3 regions of the Streptomyces sp. NBC_00536 genome follow, and region 2 is predicted to be linked to each of the others. Evidence: riboswitches for the same ligand, from Rfam matches in the RefSeq annotation. Region 2 holds a riboswitch; each other region holds the start of a gene.

Region 1 (2,253 bases), 5.4 Mb from region 2:
TTCTCCTTCGTCCGGGTCGACCGGGCGGGGAACATGTCGAAGCGGCAGTCCGCCACCGGGTTCCACTTCTCCCGCGCCGGAGGCACCTGCCCGCTCTGGAACGTCTACGAGGCCTTCGCCGCCCCCGGCCGCATCCACGTCCAGGTCGCCGCCATGCCCGACGGGCAGCGCCACCTGTGGACCGCCCGCGCCGTCACCCGCCACCGCGGCGGCTGGGGCGAACCCGGCAAGACCTTCGCCATCGGTCTCGGCTGCGAGATCCGCCACGCCTCCCGGCTCGTGTACGCCGACGGCCTCGACCTCGACAACACGGCGGCCGCCACCCCCATCGGCATGGGCTGCCGCCTGTGCGAGCGCCTCGACTGCCCCCAGCGGGCCGCGCCCCCGCTCGGCCGGACCCTGGCCGTGGACGAGAACAGCAGCACCTTCATCCCGTACCCCGTCCGGGACGCACGCCCCGTCGGCCGCGACTGACCGGCGACGGCGGGCGCGCGGGCGGCGGGTCTGGACTTACTAGGACGTCCAACTATATGTTCGTGCCACAAGGTCCGCGGTGCAGGGAAGCCGGTGAGAAACCGGCACGGTCCCGCCACTGTGACCGGGGAGTGTGCTGCCATCCACACGTCACTGACGAGGTCCGTCGGGAAGACGGGCGGCACGCGGGGATCCGGGAGTCAGGATACCGGCCGCGGAACGTTCCGTGTTGTCCACGAGGATGGAGCAGACACGCATGGCACCGGTTTGTACCCACGACCCTGGTGATCCGGCGGAGCGCGCGCACACTTCCGCGCGCTCGTAGTTCCCACGGCCTTCCGCGGCGGCGCACCCCACCGGGTGCGGACCGCCGGTCCGTCGTGCCATCCCCGGATCCAACCTGACGAGAGCAGGCACCCATGGTCCGCGAACTCACCCATTTCATCGGCGGGAAGCACACCTCCGGAACCTCCGGTCTCTTCGCCGACGTGTACGACCCCAACACCGGCGCCGTCCAGGCCCGCGTGCCCCTCGCCGGGCGCGCCGACACCGAGGCCGCCATCGCCAACGCCCGGGAAGCGCAGGATGATTGGGGTCAGTGGAACCCCCAGCGGCGCTCGCGCGTCCTGCTGCGCTTCCTCCAACTGGTGGAGGGCGAGCGCGAGTCCCTCGCCCGGATGCTGTCCGCCGAGCACGGCAAGACCGTTGCCGACGCCCACGGCGATCTGCAACGCGGCCTGGAGGTGGTCGAGTTCGCCGCCGGTGTGCCGCACCTGCTCAAGGGCGAGTTCACCGACAACGCGGGCACCGGCATCGACGTGCACTCGCTGCGCTCGCCGCTCGGCGTCGTCGCGGGGATCACCCCCTTCAACTTCCCCGCCATGATCCCCCTGTGGCAGGCGGCCCCCGCCCTGGCCTGCGGGAACTCCTTCATCCTCAAGCCGTCCGAACGGGACCCCTCCGTCCCGCTGCGGCTGGCGGAACTCTTCCTGGAGGCGGGCCTGCCGCCCGGCGTGCTCAATGTCGTCAACGGCGGCAAGGAGGCCGTGGACACCCTGCTGGAAGACCCCCGGGTCCAGGCCCTGGGCTTCGTCGGATCGACCCCGATCGCCGCACACATCTATGCCACCGCCGCCGCGCACGGCAAGCGCGCCCAGTGCTTCGGCGGCGCCAAGAACCACATGATCGTGATGCCGGACGCCGACCTGGACCAGGCCGTCGACGCCCTGATCGGCGCGGGCTACGGCTCGGCGGGCGAACGCTGCATGGCCATCGCGGTCGCCGTGCCCGTCGGGGAGGAGACCGCCGACGCCCTGGTGGCGAAGCTCCGCGAACGGATCGCCTCCCTGCGGATCGGCCGCTCCGACGACCCCGAGGCCGACTTCGGTCCGCTGGTCAGCCGCGACGCCCTGGACCGGGTCCGCCGGTACGTGGACATCGGTGTCAACGAGGGCGCCGAACTCGTCGTGGACGGACGCGGGTTCACCCTGCCCGGGCACGAGAACGGCTTCTTCGCCGGAGCCTCGCTCTTCGACCGCGTGGCCCCGGCCATGCGGATCTACCGCGAGGAGATCTTCGGCCCGGTCCTGAGCGTCGTACGCGCCGCGGACTACGCGGAGGCCCTGCGGCTGCCCACCGAGCACCCCTACGGCAACGGCGTGGCGATCTTCACCCGGGACGGGGACACCGCCCGGGACTTCACCCGGCGCGTCGGCGCGGGCATGGTCGGCGTCAACGTGCCCATCCCGGTGCCCGTCGCCTACCACACCTTCGGCGGCT
Region 2 (2,253 bases):
AGCCCCAGCAGGGCCTTCTCCAGGGGGTGTCGGCGGCGCCAGCGGCTGCTGTGCGCCGCGGCGTCGATGGGCAGCACCGCTCACGCGCCCCGGGCGGGCCGGTCGGCGTCCGCCGTGTCCGTGGCTCCCGCCGCCAGGGCCTCGCCCTGCCGGCGCCCGCGCCGCACCCCGAAGTAGTAGGCGAGGACGCCCGCGCCGAGCGCCGCCTGGAGGGCGAAGAGCGCGGACTCGATCTCCCCTGACGGGGGCTCGTACAGCGGGGAGAACCACGGCTCGTAGTCCGGCTTCAGCTCGGTGATCGCCGTCTCCGCCTGCGCGTCGGCTCCCGTGAACGGCTCCTCCTTGCCCTCGCCGAGGCCGAGTGCGACCGGCAGGACCGCCAGCGCCGCCACCAGGAGCAGCAGCAGGGTGTTGATCTTCGCGTTCCTGGTCATCGGACCTCCGCCTCCCGCTTCCCGGCCGTACGGGCGCCGGTCAGCCGGGCCACGCCGAGGCGCACCAGGTCGGACTTGCTCGACTGCATCAGCAGCCGCATCACGAGCACCGTGAGCAGGCCCTCGCTCACGGCGAGGGGGATCTGGGTGACGGCGAAGATCCCGCCGAACTTCACGAGCGAGCCCACGAAGCCGGACGCCGGGTCCGGGAAGGCCAGCGCGAGCTGCACGCTGGTCACGCAGTAGGTGATCAGGTCGGCGAAGAACGCGCCGAAGAAGACCGAGACCATCAGGGGCGCGCCGAACCGCTTCAGCAGCCGGTAGGCGGCGTACCCGGCCCAGGGCCCCGCGATCGCCATCGAGAAGACGTTCGCGCCGAGCGTGGTCAGCCCGCCGTGGGCCAGCAGCAGGGCCTGGAACAGCAGGGTGATCGTGCCCAGTACCGCCATGACCGGCGGCCGGAACAGGATCGCGCCCAGCCCCGTCCCGGTGGGGTGCGAGCAACTGCCCGTCACCGAGGGGATCTTCAGGGCGGACAGGACGAAGGTGAACGCTCCGGACGCCCCGAGCAGCAGGGTGCTCTCCGGATGGGCCTTGACCTCACGGGTCAGGGCGCGCACTCCGTGCAGGACGAAGGGGGCGGACGCGACGCCCCAGGCGGCCGCGTGCAAGGGGGGCAGGAACCCCTCGGCTATGTGCATGTGTAGGGAGACCTCTCCAGCACCTCGTGGATGGAACAACGCACCCCGGTCGGTCTCCTGGCTCACGGGTGCTGATGCCCTGGCGCCGCCTTCCCGGCCCGTGCGGTCTCCCGTCCGGCCCAGTGGCTTCCCGCAGGAGTGGCGCCGGACTTCCCGATCACAGTGGCGAGGGCCGCACCGGTTTCGCACCGGTTTCCCGTACACCAAGGCCTGTTGACCCTACCTGACCAGGCGCGACGACGGCGGGACCGGGCGCGGCCGCCCGGTCCCGCCGTCGTCGTTCGCTGCCTGAGTGCCCGTCAGCAGGTGTTCGGGTGCGCGATGTCGACCACATAGCGCTCCGGGCTGTGGAGCGTGGACGTCGTGAACTGCGGGGCGGTGTCGAAGGCCGCTCCGAAGCTGACGTACCCCTCGAAGTCGCCGGTGAAGGCGAGGCCCTTGAGCTTGGAGAGGTAGATCTTCTGCAGCCTGGGGCCGGTGTAGACGGAGTTCCCGGCCTCGTCGTGCGCGGCGGCCGGGTGCAGCCGGATCTCCAGGAAGTACGACCCGGCGAGCGGGACCGGCTTGCCTGAGCCGTCGTAGACCAGCTCGGAGACGGGAGTGACGGTGACCCCGGGGACGGAGCCCTGGAGGTCGATGACGATCCGGTCGTAGGTGCAGTGCCCGCCCCAGCGGGCATTGGTCACGAGCGGCGTCGCCGTGGCGGATGCCGAGGCCGGTACGGCGAGGCCGAATCCGGCGGTGAGCAGGACCCCCGCGGTGACGGCCGCCAGCCGCCGGCGGTGGTGGACGGAGTCGCGGACGGAGCGTATGAGGTGGCGGAGCATGACGTCCCCCGATTCTTCGGATGCCGGGGACAGTAGTGGCACCTTGGAAGACACGCCATACGGCCTGACGGTTGCACGCGCCGGGGCCCGGTCCGCGTCGGCGGACCGGGCCCCGGAACGTGCGGGCGCGCTTACGGAGTCAGGTCAGCACTCGATGACGTTGACCGCGAGGCCGCCGCGCGCGGTCTCCTTGTACTTGACCTTCATGTCGGCGCCGGTCTCCTTCATGGTCTTGATGACCTTGTCCAGGGAGACCTTGTGCGTGCCGTCGCCGCGCATCGCCATCTTCGC
Region 3 (2,253 bases), 3.7 Mb from region 2:
AGGAGTCCGCCGCCGCGCCGTGCGCCGCTCATGCGCGTCCCTTCGTAGTACGACCTGACGTGCGACGACCTGACGTGCACTGTGACAACAGGAACCGCAGCGACACACACGCCCCGAGGGAGATCCAGGTGACCCGGCGCGACAGCCGGACGGCCCGCTCGATGTCCGCGACCTCGACCGGGCGGCCCGCGGCCCCGTTCAGCACGGCCCGGTGCTCCACGCGCCCGGCGTACGCCAGGGTGCCGCCGAGGCGGACCCCGAGCGCCCCCGCGAAGGAGGCCTCCACCGGTCCGGCGTTCGGGCTGGGGTGGGCGGCCGCGTCCGCGCGCCAGGCCCGTACGGCGCCCCACCGGTCGGGTCCGGCCAGTACGGCGGCCAGCGCGGTCAGCCGCGCGCCCGGCCAGCCCGCGACGTCGTCGAGCCGGGCCGAGGCCCAGCCGTAGCGCAGGTGGCGGGGGGACTTGTGGCCGACCATCGCGTCCAGGGTGTTCACGGCGCGGAAGCCCAGCAGCCCGGGCACCCCCGCCAGCGCGCCCCAGACCAGGGCGCCGACGACGGCGTCGGAGGTGTTCTCGGCGACGGACTCCACGACGGCGCGGGCGATCTGCTGTTCGTCCAGGGCCTGCGGGTCGCGCCCGCACAGGTGGGGCAGCCGCTCGCGGGCCACCTCGGTGTCCCCGGCGGCCAGCGCGCCCCCGATGGCCCGGGCCTCCCGGCCCAGCGAGGTGCCGCCGACCACCGCCCAGGTGGCGGCCGCGGTCAGGGCGATACGGGCGGCGGCGGGCCGGGAGCGCACGGCGCGGGCGCCGAGCGCGCCGATGGCGGCCGCGCCCCCGGCGCACACCAGGGCGTGCACGGCTCCCCGGGCCCGGCTGTCGCCCCACAGGGCTCGTTCGACGGCGGCGGCGGTCTTTCCGAAGGCGGCGACGGGATGGCCGCGGCGCGGATCACCGAGGATCCGGTCGCCGATCAGGCCGGCCGTCGCGCCGTACGCGAAAACGCGATCGGCACGCATGGGGCAGGTGGGTCCTCACTCAGGGTCCGCGCCCTGGTTCGACGTGTCCGGTGGCGAGAGTTCCTGGCTTCCGGGAGCCTGTGGCTCCCGGTGACAGTGGCGGGACCGCGCCGGATTCGCACCGGACTTCCTCTTCATGCCGCCGTATTGGCTCCGGCAGTCCACCACGCACCGCGAACGCCCGTCAACTTGCCGTTGACCTGCGAAAGCTCCCCCCGGCATTGGGCCGGAGGGAGCTTTCGGACGTGCGGTGCCGCTGAGGTGCCGGTGGGGCGCGCGGGCGCGCCCCCGTGCCGTCAGCTGACGATCAGGTAGATCGCGTAGCCGACGGCCACCGCGCACAGTGCGAAGCAGGCGTAGGCGCCGGTGCGCGCCAGGTGGGCGGCGCCGCCCTGGCCCGTCGCGGTCTCGTGCTTCGACAGGCCCACGATGCCCAGGGTGAACAGGGTCACGAGGGCGACGGTCGCGGAGAGGCTGACGCCGAACACGGAGCCGAGTGCTGCCCAGTCGATCTTCATACTGCCGATTCCTCTGTGGGTCAGACCGCGGCGGCGGGAGCCGCCGGTGCCGGGGGAGCGGCCGGGGTCGGGGTCGGGATGGTCGCCTTGAAGGCCTCGTCCGTGACCGCGGCGGTGCTGCCCGCGACCGGCGGGACGGCGACGGCGGCGATCGCGGTGGTGACCACGCCCGGCGCCTCGGCGGCGGTGTCCGCCACCTCGTTCACGTTGGTGTGGTCGACGACCTGGCGGCGCGAGATCAGCCAGATGGCGACGATCGAGCCGACGAGGAAGAGCGCGACGGCGGCCACGCCGACGTCACCGGTGCGCATGACCAGCTCGGCGCCCGCGGACACCAGTGCGGCGGCCGGCAGGGTCAGGCCCCAGGCGATGAACATCCGGGAGGCGGTGGACCAGCGGACCACGCCGCCCTTGCGGCCCAGACCCGCGCCCATCACCGCGCCGGAGCAGGCGTGGGTGGTGGAGAGGGAGAAGCCGAGGCTGGAGGAGGCCAGGATGACGCTCGCGGCCGAGGTCTGGGCGGCGAAGCCCTGCTGCGGCTGGAGGTCGGTCAGGCCGCTGCCCATGGTGCGGATGATGCGCCAGCCGCCGAGGTAGGTGCCCATCGCGATCGCCATGCCGGCGGAGACGATGACCCAGACCGGCGGGTTGGAGCCGGGCGCGAGGGCGCCGCCGGCGACCAGCGCCAGGGTGATGATGCCCATGGTCTTCTGCGCGTCG

What was found. A riboswitch is a leader RNA that binds a small molecule or an ion and turns the genes downstream of it on or off. The one in region 2 is predicted to bind cobalamin.
Region 1: it holds a riboswitch for cobalamin, as region 2 does, so the genes downstream of both, OHS33_RS01285 (CoA-acylating methylmalonate-semialdehyde dehydrogenase) here and OHS33_RS25580 (energy-coupling factor ABC transporter permease) in region 2, are expected to answer to the same signal.
Region 3: it holds a riboswitch for cobalamin, as region 2 does, so the genes downstream of both, OHS33_RS08470 (cobalamin biosynthesis protein) here and OHS33_RS25580 (energy-coupling factor ABC transporter permease) in region 2, are expected to answer to the same signal.

What each region holds. Positions count from the first base shown of each region.
Region 1 is NZ_CP107819.1:279,178-281,430, forward strand. Features, by position in the region: gene OHS33_RS01280 (short-chain fatty acyl-CoA regulator family protein) at 1-474, shown strand, start outside; cobalamin riboswitch at 535-705, shown strand; gene OHS33_RS01285 (CoA-acylating methylmalonate-semialdehyde dehydrogenase) at 894-2,253, shown strand, end outside.
Region 2 is NZ_CP107819.1:5,715,949-5,718,201, forward strand. Features, by position in the region: gene cbiQ (cobalt ECF transporter T component CbiQ) at 1-77, opposite strand, end outside; gene OHS33_RS25575 (energy-coupling factor ABC transporter substrate-binding protein) at 81-434, opposite strand; gene OHS33_RS25580 (energy-coupling factor ABC transporter permease) at 431-1,135, opposite strand; cobalamin riboswitch at 1,166-1,358, opposite strand; gene OHS33_RS25585 (AMIN-like domain-containing (lipo)protein) at 1,435-1,962, opposite strand; gene OHS33_RS25590 (L-serine ammonia-lyase) at 2,107-2,253, opposite strand, start outside.
Region 3 is NZ_CP107819.1:1,969,760-1,972,012, reverse strand. Features, by position in the region: gene OHS33_RS08475 (cobyric acid synthase) at 1-32, opposite strand, end outside; gene OHS33_RS08470 (cobalamin biosynthesis protein) at 29-1,015, opposite strand; cobalamin riboswitch at 1,051-1,196, opposite strand; gene OHS33_RS08465 (hypothetical protein) at 1,312-1,533, opposite strand; gene OHS33_RS08460 (inorganic phosphate transporter) at 1,554-2,253, opposite strand, start outside.